One region of the Gallaecimonas xiamenensis 3-C-1 genome, then DNA from elsewhere that is predicted to be linked to it. Evidence: riboswitches for the same ligand, from Rfam matches in the RefSeq annotation. Region 1 holds a riboswitch; the other holds the start of a gene.

Region 1 (3,282 bases):
GAAGCTGCGCTCTATGCTGCGAGGCAGCATCAGATCTTCAGGCTGCAGCACCAGGCCGCGAGCCAGGATCAGGGCGCGCTGCACCACGTTTTCCAGCTCCCGCACGTTGCCGGGCCAAGGGTGGGACAGCAGGCTGCGGGCTGCATCTGGGTGCAGTTCAAAGGCAGTGCCATCGGCGTACTTGTCCAGGAAATGGCGGGCCAGGGGCAGGATGTCGTCCGGGCGCTCGCGCAGGGCCGGCCAGGCCAGGGGCAACACGTCCAGGCGGTAGAACAGGTCTTCACGGAAGCGGCCCTTGGCTACTTCCTCACGAAGGTCCTTGTTGGTGGCGGCGATGATGCGCACGTCCAGCTTGACCTTCTGGTTGGAGCCCAGTTTCTCCAGCTCACGCTCCTGGATGACCCGCAGCAGCTTGGCCTGCAGATCAAGGGGCATCTCGGAGATCTCGTCCAGCAGCAGGGTGCCGCCGTTGGCCAGTTCGAACTTACCCACCTGGCTGGCCACGGCGCCGGTAAAGGCGCCTTTGGCGTGGCCAAAGAGGGTGGACTCGAGCATGGACTCGGGAATGGCGGCGCAGTTGACGGCCACATAGGCACCGTTGGCGCGGCAAGACTGGTCATGGATGTAACGGGCCAGGCGCTCTTTGCCGGTGCCGGACTCGCCACTGATCAATACCGATGCGGTGGTCTGGGCGGCCTTTTTGGCCAGCAGCAGCACCTGGCGGCTGGCCTGGGAGGCCACCACCATGTTGGGAATGGGTTCGTGCAGGCTGATAGCGTGGCTGACCACGGCCAGCAGCTGCTCTTCGGTAAAGGGCTTGAGCAGGTAGTCCATGGCGCCTTGGCGCATGGCCTCGGAGGCCTTGACGCTCTGGTGGGCCCGAACCAGGGTCACCACCGGGCACTTGGGATGGGCGCGGCGGATGCGGGCGACAAACTCGCTCAAGGGGGTGTCAAGGTCGGCATCCACCAGCACCAGCATGGGCTCGGTCTGGTGCAGGCTGATTAGGGCGGTGGGGCAATCCTGCGCCACTACCAGGCGGTAACCGGCCTGTTCAACCTGACGGTAAACCGGGTCTTCGGATCCACGGGGATCCACCAGCAATATAGTCTTGTCCATCTTCATTTCCCTGTCCTGGTCCGAACGACCCTAATGGTGACCAGGCGGTTCTTCTGCCGGTCGGTCGCATTCTGGTTCTTGGTTGCGGGGTAGCGGTCGCCGTGGGCGCGGGTCTGGATGAGCTTGTCAGCCATCCCGGCTTCCTTGAGGGCGGCCTTGACGTCGGCAGCGCGCTCTCGGGCCAGCTGCAGGTTGCCAAGGTGAGAACCGGTATCGTCGGTGTAGGCGTCGACCAGGACCTGGCCAACGGCCTTGTCCAGTTTGACGTAACGGGCCAGGCGACCCAGCAGCTGACGCTGTTCCAGGGTCAGGGCGCGCTCACCGGGCTGATAGAACAGGGCAATGTCCCTGGCCTGGCGGTAAGACATGGGGGCTTGCTCGTCCAGGCAACGGCGAAAGGCGCTAGAGCCTTCCCGCCATTTGACGCTGGGCAGCTCCAGGGCTTCCCGAGGCAGGGTCACCAGGCCCCACTGGCCCTTGTCCAGGGCGCTGAGCAGGGCTTTGCTTTCACCTTCACCAAAATGCAGCGGCAAGGTGGCAGCGGCGGCATGAACCGGGCTTTGGAAAGCCGGCTGCCAGGGGGCGTTGTGCCAGGACAGGCTGACCCCTTTACTGGTGGATGGACGGACACTGGGCTGGACCTGGAAAGCCAAAGCTTCCCCGGCGTGGCGCACGAAGCGCGCCTCGCCAAAATCCTTCACCGGCAGTGCCAATGTGCAGACAAAGTGATCACCTGTGAACTGCCAGGCCACCTTGTCCATATCGGGCCTCAGCGTTTCGACCGCATGGGACGAATACGCCAAGCACCCTAGCGTTAAAAACGCCAGGAATGGTCTGTGCATCTTCTTCCCTCAACGACAGAATGTAGGACTCGGCAGGGCTTAGCCCAGGCGCAAGGATCCCGTATCCGGCCCACGGGGGGCAGTTGAGAAAAGTGCACTGTTTCCAGCTGCAACGTACATAAAGGTCGTGCCTACTCAAAGTGTGATGAATGAGTAGCCGGATAAGGTGTGCTGACACCTTGTGCTGAGCACAATAGCGTCATCAAGAGAAAGGAATGCCATGGAGACATCTGAGCACAGTTAAGTATGCTCGCTGGCGCTAACACAGTGATGTCACCAAGGTAACAACCTTAGCTCTGGCAACCCCGCTATCGTAGGACCTTTGTCCCTTAGACCGGAGGCTTTGCGTCCTGAGCTTTCGCCGCAGTTTGCCCTTATCAACAGCTAAGTTTTGGAAGCTCGGCTTCCATTACTTAAACGGAACCTTAACGGTTCAGGTCCTAGCATATATTTGCATATTGCTTGCGTAAAGTGCCTAGCAGAAAAAAACATATAAATTAAATCTTCCTGAAACACTTTACTTAACAAAACAACAACATGCCCTATGAAAGGCCGGACCAGAGGCCCGGCCTAAAGACCATTTTTTAGCCCAGGGTTCCCACTACATCTATATGCATTTTTTCGGGAATTTCATTATACGAGAGGACCTTAAGCCCACGGGCGAAGGTCCGCGCGTAGCGGGCCAGCAAGGGCCGCAGCTGGGGAACGACCAGCAGTACAGGGGGATGCCCCTGACGCTGCATTTCGTCCTTCAAATGCGGCATCACTTGTTGCAATTTTCCTAACAGACTCGGTTCTATGGGGAAGCTGTCCAAGGACACCTTGCCCCCTGACTGGGCCTGGTTCAACGCCTTCAGCAGGGTCTGTTCCAGCTTGTCATCCAGGGTCATGGTCACCAGCTGTTCCCTGTCCCCTATGGCCTGGCGCACCAGGCTGCGTTTAAGGGCGCAGCGCACGTCGGCGGCCAGCAGCACCGGGTCCTTGGTCAACTCGCAGCTGTCCACCAGAGTGGTGGCTATGGTGCGAATATCCATTAGCCCCACCTGGTCGGCCAGCAACTGGCGGAATACCCGCAGTTGCTGAATGGGTGTCAGCTGGCTGTTAAGACTTTCCGCCAGCTTGTCCGACACCGCTTTGAGCCTGTCCCCAAGGGCGATGACATCGTCATGGCCAAACAGCTCGTCCAGATGTTCACGCATCACCTTGCCCAGATGGGTACCGATGATGGTGGCACTGTCTACCACCGAATACCCCAGGTTCAGGGCCTTGGCCTTCTGGTCGGGGGAGATCAGCACGGCATCCATCTGGTAGGCCGGCTCCA
Region 2 (3,282 bases), on a different contig from region 1:
GCGGCACCCTCTTCTTGGATGAAATCGGTGATCTACCGTTGGAACAACAGGTCAACCTGCTGCGTTTCTTGCAAGAAGGCACCATAGAACGGCTGGGGGGAGAGGGCAGTGTGCCCCTGGATGTACGGGTCATCGCCGCCACCCACGTCAACCTGGAAGAAGCCGTTGCCAAAGGGCGCTTTCGCGAAGATCTCTACTACCGGCTCAATGTGCTGAACATGCTGGTGCCTCCCTTGCGCGAGCGTATCGGTGACGTGGAGCTGCTGGCCCGTTTCTTCTTCCAGAAATTCAGCCTGGACCACAACGCCAAGGCCAAGGGTTTCAGCCAGCCGGCCTTGATGGCCATCAGCCATTACAGCTGGCCCGGTAACGTGCGGGAGATGATCAACCGTATCCGCCGAGCCTTGGTGATGAGCGAGAATCGCCTGATAAGCCCGGAAGATTTAGGTCTCAATGGCCAGGGGGGCGACTGCAAGGTGGTGAGCCTGGAGGAGGCCCGTAACCAGGCGGAGCGGGAGGCCGTGGTGCTGTCATTGGCCCAGACCCAGCATAACGTATCGGAAGCGGCGCGGCTGTTGGGTGTGTCCAGGGTTACCCTGTACCGCCTGCTGGACAAGCATAAGCTCAACTGACCGGTCTTTGTTTCGGATCTGAGACAGAATTGTCCACCCAGCCTGGGAATAATTTGGTTTTTTCCTTAACAGTCAGTTGATTACCTTTTTGGCCTAAAGCTTGCCTTACTTTCTGGTGGTTATGGGGAGACAAGTACCTATGGCGTCCCAGAGTGATACATTACAACAGCGTCGTTTGGCCCGGTTGGCCGCCGTGATCGACGAACCCGGTATCTCCCACAGAGGGTTGCTGATCTGGAGTTACCGCACCCTGGTGGAGTTGTTGGAAGACACCCCGGTGCAGCTGTGGGACGAGGATCGTGATCCGAGGCGCAGAATACGTAAATGAATTGGACGCTCCTCCTACCAGTAGTTCACTTTGCCATCAATCTGTTAGCGCCACTCCCGCCGTCCAGCTAGGCACGGCGCCCGCCAAAGCATCCGCTGGTGTTTATTTTTTATTCATTAAGGCCGTGCTAATGTTCGCCTCGCTCCGCCCAATGCGGGGCCTTACTGCCGTCAGCCGGATCGGTGCTGACTCAGTCGGAGCGGACCCCCTCCGAGGCCTGTAGTTATTCAAGAAAGATCCTCTCCTGAAAAGGCAAACCCCGGGTAACCGGGGGACGCAAAGCCAAGGGCCCCACCGGGGACGCCTGGCTGCCGAAAGAGAGTATCCTGTTCTCGGGCGTTGCCTGCCGAGGATCTTTCTTCGTTTTCGACGGAGGAGATCCTTTTGAGTTCCGTACTTTCCCTGACCAATAAGACGCTGGTTGCCAGCGCTGTGCTTGCCCTGTTTGCCGCCCTGCCGGCCAAAGCCGTGACCCGACCCTCCCTGGGTGAGCAAAGCACCTTGGTGATCCTGGCCAACTACAGTGACGACACCTCCACCCCCTGGACCACAGACCAGGCCCGCCAAAGCGTCTTTGGCCAGGTGAACGACTTCTTCAAGGAAAACTCCGGCGGCAAAACCTGGCTGGCCGGTGACGTGACCGGTTGGTACACCCTGCCGCTGAGCAAAACCCAGTGCGACTCCCCGGATGTGGCTACCCAGGCCAATGCCCTGGCCAAGGCCGACGGCATAGACGTGGACGCCTACAGTCGGGTGATCTATGCCATGCCCTACAGCACCAGCTGTGCCTATTCCGGCTCTGCCGGTATCGGCGGCGCCAAGACCACCGTTTACATGAACGGCACCATCCTCTGGCACAAGGTCGCCCACGAGCTTGGCCATAACCTGGGCCTTAAGCACGCCCATGCCCTGGAATGCGGCAGCGATACCCTGGGCAGCAGCTGTTCTACCGTGGAATACGGCGACCCCATCGACACCATGGGTACCGGCCAGGCGCACTTCAGCGCCTTCCAGAAAGACCGTATCGGTTGGTTGAGCCAAGACGATATCGAAACCGTAACCGGCTCCGGCAGCTACCAGCTTATGCCTCTGTCCGACACCCAGACCCCGGGTGTGAAGACCCTGCGTATCCCCAAAGGCATCGATGCTGCCACCGGTAACCAATCCTGGTATTTCGTGGAGTTCCGCCAGGACCTGGGTTACGACAGCTATATCAAGAACAACGCCAACGTCATGAACGGCGTGCTGATCCACAGCGCCGTCCAGGGTAATGCCGATTCGTCCTACCTGCTGGATGCCAACGCCCAGCAGGAAAGCTACTTCTGGTACTCGGCCCTGGAAACCGGTAACACCTTTACCGATCCCAGCACCGGCATCAGCATCAGCACCCAATACATCAGCCCCGATTACGCCGAAGTGCTGGTCAGCACCAGCCAGACCGGCGCCGGCTTCCAGTGCCAGCTCAGCGACCCCAGCGTCAGCGTGACCACCAGCACCACAGGTGACGTGGCTCCCGGCACCACCCTGAGCTATAGCGTCAAGGTCACCAACAATGACGCCGCCAGCTGCGGTAAGAACACCTTCTCCATGGACTTGCCCCTGCCCGAGGGTTGGAAGGCCAGCATCTTCGGCCGTGACCAGACCCTGGCCCCGGGCCAGACCGGCACAGCGACTTTGATGCTGACTTCACCCAGCACCGCCAGCGGCGACCAGAGCTTTGATCTGGCGGCCTTCAGCGGCGCCTTCGGTAAAACCGTGTCCCTGGTTTATCCCATGGCCGGCGGCAGTGCCAACCAAGCCCCTGTGGCCAAGGCCGACAGCGCCTCTACCAGTGCCGGCAAGTCCGTGTCCATACCGGTACTGGCCAATGACTCCGACCCGGACGGTGACAGCCTGACCATCACCGGCACCAGCGGTGTCAACGGCAGCGCCAGCATCTCCGGCTCCAGCATCGTCTTTACCCCGGCCAGCGGTTTTAGCGGCACCGAGACCTTCACTTACAGCATCAGTGACGGTAAAGGCGGCACCGCCAGCGCCAATGTCAGCGTTGCTGTCGGCGCCGCCAACAGCAGCCCTGTTGCGGTCAACGACAGCGCTGTAACCAGCGCCGGCAAGTCCGTGTCCATCCCGGTACTGGCCAATGACTCCGACCCGGACGGTGACAGCCTGACCATCACCGGCACCAGCGGTGTCAACGGCAGCGCCAGCATCTCCGGCTCCAGCATCGTCTTTACCCCGGCCAGCGGTTTTAGCGGTACCGAGACCTTCAACTACAGCGTCAGCGATGGCAAAGGCGGTAGCGCCAGCGCTGTGGTGAGCGTG

The links. Region 1 has a riboswitch for cyclic di-GMP ahead of B3C1_RS09085 (MotY family protein). Riboswitches for the same ligand answer to the same signal wherever they lie in the genome.
Region 2: another riboswitch for cyclic di-GMP. It lies ahead of B3C1_RS19300 (Ig-like domain-containing protein); the one in region 1 lies ahead of B3C1_RS09085 (MotY family protein).

What each region holds. Positions count from the first base shown of each region.
Region 1 is NZ_AMRI01000011.1:34,598-37,879, reverse strand. Features, by position in the region: gene B3C1_RS09090 (sigma-54-dependent transcriptional regulator) at 1-1,119, opposite strand, end outside; gene B3C1_RS09085 (MotY family protein) at 1,122-1,880, opposite strand; cyclic di-GMP riboswitch class I at 2,257-2,344, opposite strand; gene flhA (flagellar biosynthesis protein FlhA) at 2,546-3,282, opposite strand, start outside.
Region 2 is NZ_AMRI01000006.1:128,145-131,426, forward strand. Features, by position in the region: gene B3C1_RS05900 (sigma-54 dependent transcriptional regulator) at 1-632, shown strand, start outside; gene B3C1_RS05905 (hypothetical protein) at 772-960, shown strand; cyclic di-GMP riboswitch class I at 1,202-1,276, shown strand; gene B3C1_RS19300 (Ig-like domain-containing protein) at 1,345-3,282, shown strand, end outside.